Regions from separate parts of the Paenibacillus sp. J22R160 genome, predicted to be linked through region 1. Evidence: riboswitches for the same ligand, from Rfam matches in the RefSeq annotation. Region 1 holds a riboswitch; the other holds the start of a gene.
What was found. Region 1 has a riboswitch for cyclic di-GMP ahead of AC58UW_RS03205 (hypothetical protein). Riboswitches for the same ligand answer to the same signal wherever they lie in the genome.

Region 1 (5,710 bases):
TATTTGCCCTATCGTTTATTCGGAAGAAGTCTTTTTTGGTGGTATGAGAAGGTCGGGATATTGCGAAAAAGTCCAGAGTCATGGGTCGGGCGAAGATTTATTAAAAAGAAAGATCCGCTCTATGGCTTTGAACTTAGGAATGCAATAAGCAGTGGAAGGGTCAATTTATTAGCGAGGACAACAAATGGCAGCGAGAAACAGTTGAAATTTGCCGATGGCTCATCTCTTGAAGCGGGAACGATCATATGGGCTACCGGGTTTCGGTCCAATTATCCTTGGCTTCATATTCCCGAGATTTTAAATAACAAACAAACGGTCATTCATGAACGGGGCGTTACGTTAATTCCCGGGTTGTATTTTGTAGGTCTACCTTGGCTGTCCTCCCGAGGGTCTGCATTAATAGGATGGGTACATCGGGATGCCAAGTTCATTTGTCAAATGATTAAACAATATGAGGATCAGTATGCAAATGAAGATTATTGCTACGAGGATTTACCCTCACACGGGAGTTGACATCTGGAAGTTATTTGGTTCACTTCTAGACCAGGTAAGAAGGTCTAAGATTGACAAATGTCTGCAAAAAGATCAACAGCAAAGAATGATCGTAGGGGACATTTTGCTCCAATTTGTGCTGCGTAACGAACTATGTAGGATTGGAAAAAGAAGACCTAGCGTCATATACAATCCATTAGGAAAGCCATCCCTAAGCGACTGGCCAGATATTACTTTTAATATTTCTCATTCCGGGGAGTGGGTCACTATTGTCCTTGCTTCTTGTGAGGTAGGGATTGATGTTGAAAAGCAAGATCCGCGTTTTGTTAATTTGGAGGAATGTATATTATCTCCTTCGGAACGCAGGGAATATCGTACGATTCAAGATCGTGAGGCCTTTCTTTGTGAACACTGGGCGATGAAAGAAAGCTTCGCCAAACTGATAGGCGTCGGACTTGGTTATCCATTTACGGAGGCATCATTTGATAAGTTCACTGCAAGTGAAGCCGTAACCATTTACGAGAATAAATGCTATTTTTGCAGAACCTTTGTGTTGGATGCGCTGAACAGCGAGAAGCCGTATCATTTAGCGGTTTGCAGTGAAGCCTATAACTTCCCTGATGAGTTGACCATTCTTCCTTTTGATAGTTTAAAATTATGGGCACTCAGTGCCGCGAAAAGTGTTTAAAACAGGCTTCCCGTTCGATTACGGGGAGCCTGCTTTTTATTCGACAAAAAATTATAATTAAGGACACGAATAGCCTTTTTTCGTGTATAATGGGTTCTTGATCTCATTTTCTTAACCTATGGTAAATTAACAGCGAGAGGAGTTCTGACAGATGAATCGGTTACGCGGTTTTCTTGGTTCGTATCATCCGATTGTACATACGTTAATTTTAGGAACGGTTATGGCCAGGGCTGCGTCTTCCATGAGTCTGCCTTTTCTAGCAATTTACTTAGCTAAGCATACGTCGATGAGCGCGGTAATGATCGGGGCCGTTATTGGAATGGGCGCCTTAGCAGGAACAGTTGGAGGATTTATTGGTGGTAACTTATCTGACCGATTCGGCAGACGCGTCATCATGCTGGCTGCTCTTTTTGGATGGGGGGTTGTGTTTCTAGGCTTTAGTATTGTGAAACTGCCGATTTTGTTCATGATGCTGAATATGCTTAACGGCTTGTGCCGCTCCTTCTACGAACCAGTCTCTCAAGCGTTGATGGCGGATTTGACCGAGCCGGCCAAACGACTCAGTGTGTTTTCAATGAGATACATGGCGATTAATGTCGGTGTTGCTGTAGGACCTTTATTAGGGGCCTTTTTTGCAACGATGGATGGCTCACTGCCGTTTCTACTGACTGGAATCGTATATTTTCTCTATGCGGTTACACTTTATGTTCTCCTCATCGTTTTTGGCATTAAGCAAATAGAAGGGGAGAAGAAACAACCGGTTACGTTTGTCTCCGCTTTGCGGGTCATCCAACGTGATGTCACGTTTCGCTACTATATTCTGGGCGGAATTATCGGGGCTATCGGCTACTCGCAAGTCATGGTGACACTATCGCAATATTTGGAACAGAATTTCACTGAAGGTGTGAGAATGTTTGCTGTCCTTATGAGTGTCAATGCTATCGTGGTCATTGCAATGCAGATTCCTCTTACACGGATCTCTGATAAATACACACCACTTGCAGCCATTATTTTTGGCAATTTGATGTTTGCGTTAGGGGATATCGGTTTTGCGTTCTCGCACTCGCTAATTCCAATGATTGCTTCAATGGCGATTTTTACTCTAGGCGAAATTTTGAATTATCCCGCGGCGAGCATGCTGATTGATAAGCTGGCACCTGAGCATATGCGAGGTACTTATTTCGGTGCACAAACCTTAACAAACGTAGGTCACTTTATGGGACCATGGGTTGGAGGCTTTTTGCTTGTGACGTATGGGGGTACTACGCTTTATCTCATCATCGCCTTTGTGACACTTGCGGGCTCACTCTTTTACTGGAAAGGCGCCAATAATCTACAAATGCTTTTGAAAAACAGGTCGAAAAAAGAAATTTTTTGATAGATCTTGCAAAAATAGTTCTTGAGAACTATACGATTTCAAAACAACTTCCCTTATTCTTGAGAGTGTAGTTATTTCTTGCAAAAGACTTCACAACACATCTCGACAATGGCAAAACTGACGAAAGTCAGTGACGCAAAGCTATAGGGGCTACCTTGTTCCTGAAAAGGACTTGTTGCCAGCCAGCTGCCGAGCGATTGGGTATTCAACTTAGAGCCCCTCCGATCGGTACACTATGGTGGGGTTTTTCTCTGTCATAACTTTCATAAACAATGGATAAAAGGAGGACCAAGCAGCATGCAGTCTGAATTACATGAAGAGCAAAAAGTAACATCACTTTGCGGCAATCATGTTGCCCGTTTGGTGCCATCCTCGGATGGACCAAAGCTATTGATTAATTTAGAAGAATACGCACTTAATGAAGCATGTTGGGATGTTGAGATGTTTCAGGGGAGAAGCAACAGCATTTTGATTTTCTACTGGAAAGGTGAAGTTAAGCTTTCCGTGAAAATGCCTCCGATGCCTCAAATTGAGGCTTTTATGACTAGACTCTATCAAATTTTGACGTCCAAATTAAGAACGGTTCAGCCAGTATAGGCGAACTGTTCTTTTTTTTACATCCGAAAAGCCCTGACGACAAAATGATTGTCACAAATCGACAGGTGCTGATATAATGGAACACATAATCATACATAGTTCTTAAGTACTATTCAGTAGGGGGCTTTGCGTTATGAGATTAATTACGCGTTCGGATTTTGACGGTTTAGTATGCGCAATGCTTTTCAGAAAGTTAAACATGGTTGATGAAATGAAATTCGTTCATCCCAAAGATATGCAGGATGGTTTGATCGAGGTTACCGAGAACGATATTTTGGCCAATGTGCCTTATGTTGCAGGCTGCGGATTATGGTTTGATCACCACTCCAGCGAACTTGAGCGGATGGGCGAAAAGGTGGCATTCAAAGGGGAAACCCGCATTGCACCAAGTGCAGCACGCGTCGTTTATGATTATTATGGAGGGCAAGAAACCTTCGGTGATATTGACGATATTATGCAAGGCGTAGATAAAGCGGATGCAGCACAATTTAGTAAAGATGATATTTTGAACCCATCCGGTTGGGATTTGTTGTCATTCATCATGGATGCTCGGACGGGTTTAGGACGTTACCGGGACTATCGAATTAGCAATTATCAGCTTATGGAAGAGCTTGTGGATCATTGCGACGTGATGACGGTTGATCAAATTATGGAGCTTCCGGACGTGAAGGAACGGGTGGAACGGTATTATGAACTAGATGCTCAGTACCGTGAAATGCTTATTAAGCATACCTGTACAGAAGGAAATGTGATCATAACGGATCTTCGGGACGTTGAAACGATCTATCCCGGCAACCGATTCATGGTTTACGCGCTTTTTCCAGAGCAGAATGTATCCATATGGATCGTGGACGGGCGCAATAAACAAAATTGCGTATTTGCTTGCGGGCACAGCATCGTGAATCGCTCCTCCCAAACGAACATCGGGACTTTGATGCTCCAAAATGGCGGAGGAGGTCACCACGCAGCAGGCACTTGTCAGGTTGAATATGCGCAAGCTGAGAATATTTTGAAGAAAATTGTTGAAACGATGAGAGCAGACGGATAAAATAATAAACGAACCGCAGGATGGGGAGTTCCCGGAATGCGGTTTATTTACGGAGCCGGGGGGGGGCGTGTTAGTGAAAATCGATCGCATTCATCATGTGGCTATTATTAGCTCGAATTACGAACGGTCGAAGCATTTCTATGTTGAACTACTAGGAATGACGATCGTCAATGAGTCGTACCGGGCAGAACGTGATTCCTATAAGCTGGATTTGCGCATAGGAGAAACAGAGCAGCAGATCGAATTGTTTTCGTTTCCTAATCCACCATTAAGAGTGAATAGGCCAGAGGCGCGAGGACTTCGGCACTTGGCTTTTGTTGTTGGGAATATGGACGAAACCGTCAAAGAACTAGAAAGCAAGGGAATTGCCGTTGAACCGATACGAATTGATCCCATAACAGGCGATCGGTATACGTTTTTTGCAGACCCCGATGGACTCCCGCTAGAGTTGGTGGAACATGCCGAACGATGATTTATCAAAAAATGAACAAAAAGCGAAATTAGGTTTCGCTATAGGGTGCTTATGGAGTATCCTACTGTCTATTCCACTCTGGGCCATAGTGATTTGGCTTTTGATGAAAAAATAAATCCCTCTAACGCTCAGCTGACCACAAGTCGGAGTAGCGATAGGGATTTTTTTATTGGATATCGGCGGTAAATAGGGGACTCCTCCCAAAATAAGGAATCATAATTGAACTCTTATACTCATGTGGCATTAATGTATTAACACTATAATAAAAATTAAAATATATGTAATTATTATTTGATACGCTTTTGCTGAGGAGGATGAGCTTGGAAGGAAATTTATTGAACTGCCTTTACTTATTCTTAGTGGTGTTTGCTTGCTACATAATCTTTATTTTACCGACACAATGGCTGAAAATTGAGCGGATTAAATACCCACTTAATCTAAATGTGAGAATTCTACAAATAAGTGATATGCATGTTGAAAGATTAAGAATTAGTCCTTCCAGAATAGCCGCTATTATTAATGATGAAAAACCGGACTATATATTTATTACGGGTGATTTTACCAAATACCGAAAAAGGCTTCCTAGACTAGAAGAGTACCTAAGAGCTATGACTATTTCCAACGTGCCCGTATATTGTGTTCTTGGAAACCATGATTATCAGCAGAAGAATGTAAAAGATATTGTCAAGCTTCTAAGAAAATATGGGTTTCATTTGTTAAGAAACGAGTCGTTACACTTAGAACGATTTGAATTAATAGGAATCGATGATTTCGATTCAGGTAAAAGTGACATTGAAGCTGCGTTTCAAGCTGTTGATGAACGTAAAACAAAACTGATTATTACCCACGATCCTAACGTAGTTCTACACTTAAATAAAGATTTTGACTATTTAATGGCTGGACATCTTCATGGTAAACAATTCAATATTCCATTTTTCTTTCATATCAAAAACGCTGGTAAGCTGCCTAGAATGGGGATTTATAAAGGATTACATAAACATCAATTTGGGGCTTACTACATTACTAAAGGTATTG
Region 2 (5,710 bases), on a different contig from region 1:
CGGAAAACCTGCAAGCTGCTGAATCCCGTGTTCGCGACACTGACATGGCTGCTGAAATGATGAAATACACAAAATTCAACATCCTGCAACAAGCTTCCACTGCGATGTTGGCACAAGCTAACCAAGCACCACAAGGCGTACTGCAATTGCTTCGTTAATCAAAGAAAAAAAGAGGCCTTCAAATCGAAGGCCTCTTTTTTGTAGATCAAGTTTTTTTATATAAAGCTAATAAATGAGACTTCTTTGTACGATAAATATAGTAAACAATGAATTAATGAGGAGATGAACAGGATGGTTATGCGAATAACGGGTATGTCCTCCGGTATGGATATTGACAGCATGGTTAGTAAGCTAATGCAAGCAGAGAATATGCCGATTGATAATCTTAATAAGCTGAAAACAAAGAATGAATGGCTGCAGGATTCATACCGTGCAATAAACACGGCTATTTATCCATTAAGTGAACAGAGCAAGCAAATACAGTATAACTACAACTGGCCGACAGCATCGGGAACGGATGGTAGTGGAAAGCCTGTCTTCACACAGGCAGATAAAGATGCTATTTACGCAAAAATAAGCAGTTTTGTTACGACTTATAACGACACGAGCGTTGCTTTGAAAACCAAGTTAGATGAGACGGTAGAGCGAAGCTATCAACCACTAACAAGTGAACAAAAGAAGGCAATGAATGATGATGATATTAAAAATTGGGAAATAAAGGCAAAAAAAGGTTCTCTTCGCGGTGACACTATAGTATCCAAAGCATACTTGGACTTCCGTTCCGACGTGACAACTGAGGTCACTGGAATTACGTCGACATATAAATCGCTTGTTGATATTGGAGTCACAACGGGTGCTTTTAACAAGTACGACACTTCAACCGCCGGCAAATTGTACATGGATTCAACTAAATTAAAAGCAGCTATTGATGCCGATCCCCAAGCTGTTATTAATTTGTTCACGGCACACGGTACCGGTACAGATCGTGGTATCGCACAGAGAATCTATGAGGATGCTGGAAATACGATGTCGGAGATTTCAAAAAAGGCTGGTTCGGCAAATGGAGCGTATAATAGCACTTTTACTTCTCTGGGCAAGAAGGACTATGATCTCGCTCAGAAAATTTCAGCAATGACAGAAAAGCTCAACAAGAAAGAAGACCATTTTTATAGAATGTTTAGTGTCATGGAGACTGCAATTGCAAAAGGAAATTCCCAGATGAGCTGGCTACAAAGTCAAATGGGTTAACTATACTGCAATATTATTCTAAGTTTTGCAATTTAGAAGGAGGAAACCCAATGGATATTCAGTCCAAATTCCCCCAGGTTCAATTACCTGCTATAACAAAGGAAGTGTCTGAACCGATCAAAGCAACCGGAGAATATATTGAAATCAAGGGCAAAAGTAAGTCACAAATATTAACAGTTTGGGAGAAGGCTTTACTTGATTCAATTGATAAGGCAAACAAAGCACTTCAAGGCACTCCACATGAGTTTAAGTATAAAATTCACCAATCATCAGGTGAGGTAATCGTACAAGTTTTAAATAAAGATACCCAAGAAATCGTTCGTGAGGTTCCGTCCGAAAAGTTTATCGAACTGGTGGAGAAACTTCAGGAGCTGTCAGTGGGTGCAATCATCGACGAGAAGAGGTGAAGAGGCCCTATGCTTCAAGTACAGAATCAGTATTTAAACACCCGTGTTCAGACGTCCTCCCCAGGAGAATTAACTTTGATGCTTTATAATGGTTGTATTCTCTTTATTAAACAGGGTATTGCTTGTATGGAGAAACAAGATTTTGCAGGGAAACATACAAATTTTTCAAAAGCACAGAACATTATTGAAGAACTTCAATCCACACTAAAAATGGAATATGAAATCTCACACGATTTAAATAGTTTATATACTTTTCTTCAAAGCAAGCTGTTCGAAGCTAATGTCAAGCTTGATTCCGAATCTGCTCAGTATTGTGTCACGATGTTTACAGAATTACGTGATACATGGAACGAGGCGTTGAAGAGCTTGAAAAATGCGGAGAAGGTGAAATAGGTATGAGACATTCGACTCCAATGGAGTGCTTGTTAGAAAACCTGAGAGAAACAACATGTCAAATCTCCCAATTAGATGTAAATGATGAGGCAAACGAAGGTTTGCTTCTTTCTTTGCAGAATGAACAGGTTGAACTGAGGCGAAAAATTGAAGAAATATTGTTGGATGAGAGACGTTCTTTTACTGAAATCGAGAGACAATACCTCAGCGCGTGCTTAGTAATGGAACAAAACAATTTGGAGAAATTTAAGACGATTCAGCAATCTCTGGTTGGACAACTACAACGTATCAACTCTGGTAAAGTCTCACGAGAGCTATATCATTATGAAGAACAGCAGAGTGTTGGCTTTTTCATTGATAAAAATCAGTAATGGAAATATATTGTCGAATATTAAGGTAAATGTTGTAAAAAAACAAGAAATATACTTGCAATAAAATGAATAAGAAAATATAGTAAAATAGTAGATAGGAATTAGTTCCAAAGGTATAGAAAATGAGAATAGATTGGCAAAACTATAGTGATATAGTGACGCAAAGCCATGGGTCTAATCGCTTATTTTAGACGATCAGATCGCCAGGTTGCCCATTTGTTTGGTCATACAAACAATAGCAACTTGCTATTGTTTTTTTGTATACATTATTTCAAATATTATGGAGGAATAATCATGAGACGAATGAAGCAATGGTTAGTTTTAATGTTGACCCTAAGCATGATTTTTAGTGGATTGATACTGAGAACTACGGAAGCGGAAGCAGCAGTCAATGATTATGTTACTGTTACCAAAACTGTTTCTCCTACAACGTTGACTACAGAGGATACGGCAGATGTAACGTTGAATGTCACTGGTACCCCGCCAGTCAATGTAGTTGTGCCGAACGATGTCGTACTTATCATTGACAAGTCAGGAAGTATGGCACCGGGCAACAATAACGGTGAAGATAAAATGACGAATGCAAAGAATGCCGCTAAAGGGTTCGTTGATTTGATGGATTTGACAAAGCACAGGGTGGCAGTTGTCGATTTTTCATCAACAAATATGATCAGTAACATCCCCTTCACAACGGATAAAGAAGTTGCTAAGAATTACATAAATGGAATTCAAGCAAATGGTGCTACAGCGACTGGCGATGCCATTGAGGCAGCTAAGAACTTGTTGGCGGATCATCGTCCTGAAGCGCAGCCGGTTATAGTCATAATGACGGATGGAGACGCCACTCAACCGTCGAACGACCCATACGGCTATGCGAAACAAAAGGCGCAGGATGCGAAGGATGCAGGTATTATTTTCTATTCGATTGCATTGCTTAAATCGAATGATAACCCAGATACAAGTGGACCTAACATACTGCTAAAAGAAATGTCCACAACTTCGGCCCACCATCATTTCGTACTAGGATCGTTAGGGTTAGCTGAAATATATGCCGCCATTGTCAAGGAAATTGGCTTGGCGAGCGCTTATGATGTTACAGTGACGGATATTGTCGATCCAAATTTTGAAATTGTACCGGGGTCTGCTGATAATAACATCCCTCAACCGACCATTACCGGCAATACACTAACATGGGATTTTAATGAATTGAAAAATAGCACTCTTTCGTTCACTTATAAAATTCGTCCGGTAAGCAAAACAAAAACAGGTACTTTCCCGGTTTCAACAGCGAGCTCAGTTATTACTTATAAGGACTATGCAGGTGCAAGCCGATTGAAGTCCATTCCGAGTGTTAGCGTGAAGGTAAAACTTCCGGCTCCGCAAATCACGTCGTTGGACAAGCCTATTGGTCATCCAAATGGCGGAGAAACGGTGGTCATTAATGGCAATCACTTTGTTAGCGGGGCGACCGTCCTTTTCGGAACGATGCCGGGGAATAATGTAGCGTATGTAAGTGACACTAAATTGACAGTAACTGCTCCTGCCGGAGCCCAAGGTGTTGTCAATGTTACCTTATCTAATCCGGATGGTCAACAAGCGTCGGCGCCCTACCAATACAAAGCTGACCCGATTGTTACAACCATAGAGCCGAATAACGGGCCTATTGATGGCGGTACGCTGGTGTTCGTATCAGGTAACTATTTTATAAAAGGAATCACTGCACAGTTTGGTGATCTTCCTGCATCGGTAGTCTATGTTAATCCATCTTATATTAAAGTCACTTCTCCGATAGCAACAACGCCTGGCCCAGTTGATATTACCTTTATAAATCCAGATGAAACAAATGTTGTTGTTCCGGGAGGATTTACGTATAATGCACCTCCAAAGACAGATCCTGAAATTACGACAGTTACACCGAATACCGGTCTTATTACGGGCGGTGACCTAGTCTATATTGTTGGGAAAAACTTCAAATCTGGCATGACCGTATTTGTTGGTGGTAAACAAGCTTCCACTACGTTTATGTCAACAACCAAATTATCAATTATTGTTCCAGTAGGTGATGCCGTAGGTACGGTCGATGTGGCTGTTTCTGATTTGAACAATGCCTTGTTTACTCTACCTGGAGCCTATACCTATACTGCTGTTCAGTATCCGACGCCTACAATATCCTCAATTACACCAAATTCCGGGCTCATTGCAGGTGGTGATTTGGTCTATGTAAGTGGAACAAATTTTGTGAATGGTGTAACACAGGTTACGATTGGCGGTAAACCTGCTGCAACGACTTATATGAGTAAAACTAGTTTGAAAGTGATCGTACCAGCAGGAGATGGTCTGGGATCAGTAGATGTGAAAGTTATCACCGATACGAAAGAAGCTGTTCTCGGCCAAGGATACACATACACAGCACCAGTTATTAAACAAATAACTATTACGACAATTTCTCCTAATACTGGGAAAACAGCAGGCGGGGATCTTGTATATATTAATGGAACGAATTTCATGTCTGGTGCAACAGTGACATTTGGTTCGATTGTTGCAAGCAGCACTTATCTGAGTTCAACGAGAATATCAGCTATTGTGCCGGCTGCTGCTGCTGCAGGGAAAGTTGATGTAACGGTAATGAATTTGGACGGAGGTACTGCCACTGTAACGCAAGGCTACGAGTATACAATTGCTACACCGACCATTACCGTATTGAGCCCGAATCATGCGAACAAAGTGGGTGGAGATCTTATTTACGTAACAGGAACGAACTTTGAAACTGGAGCGAAAGTAACGATCAATGGTGTGAATGCGACAACAACCTTTATGAGTGGTACGAGCTTGAAAGTAATTGTTCCGGCCAGCCCAACAATAGGAGTCGTACCTCTAGTCTTAACGTTGTTGAATGGTCAAACAGCATCGACAAACTTCACATATGATAATGGACCAGTTCTTCCTGCGCCGACCATTACAAGTATGTCACCCAATAGCGGTACCGTTGGTTCGCTGATTTATGTTAATGGCGCCAACTATTCAAGTGCTTCGAAAGTATACGTCAATGGCATTCAGGCTACAACAGTTTACATGAGCGCAACTCGAGTAAAGTTCTATGTACCTACTGGTGCCGGTGCCGTTAACATCACTGTCGTCAATGCAGACGGACAAACAAGTAATGTGTTCTCGTTTACGATTCTTTAAATAACGAGAAAAAGGTTTGTCCAGGTGACAGTCCTTTTTACTGATACTGCAGAAAAATAATAGTATACGAAAATATTAGCAAAAATATAAGAAATTAATTGAAAA

Region 2: linked by a shared signal. The riboswitch ahead of AC58UW_RS21925 (choice-of-anchor Z repeating domain-containing protein) and the one ahead of AC58UW_RS03205 (hypothetical protein) in region 1 are both predicted to bind cyclic di-GMP.

The regions. Positions count from the first base shown of each region.
Region 1 covers NZ_JCAUAU010000001.1:748,194-753,903, reverse strand. Annotated here, with positions in the region: gene AC58UW_RS03220 (flavin-containing monooxygenase) at 1-513, shown strand, start outside; gene AC58UW_RS03215 (4'-phosphopantetheinyl transferase family protein) at 464-1,180, shown strand; gene AC58UW_RS03210 (MDR family MFS transporter) at 1,332-2,558, shown strand; cyclic di-GMP riboswitch class I at 2,659-2,752, shown strand; gene AC58UW_RS03205 (hypothetical protein) at 2,856-3,155, shown strand; gene AC58UW_RS03200 (exopolyphosphatase) at 3,289-4,203, shown strand; gene gloA2 (SMU1112c/YaeR family gloxylase I-like metalloprotein) at 4,277-4,675, shown strand; gene AC58UW_RS03190 (metallophosphoesterase) at 4,996-5,710, shown strand, end outside.
Region 2 covers NZ_JCAUAU010000012.1:111,459-117,168, forward strand. Annotated here, with positions in the region: gene AC58UW_RS21900 (flagellin N-terminal helical domain-containing protein) at 1-158, shown strand, start outside; gene fliD (flagellar filament capping protein FliD) at 292-1,248, shown strand; gene AC58UW_RS21910 (flagellar protein FlaG) at 1,299-1,655, shown strand; gene fliS (flagellar export chaperone FliS) at 1,665-2,048, shown strand; gene AC58UW_RS21920 (hypothetical protein) at 2,000-2,419, shown strand; cyclic di-GMP riboswitch class I at 2,545-2,635, shown strand; gene AC58UW_RS21925 (choice-of-anchor Z repeating domain-containing protein) at 2,714-5,605, shown strand.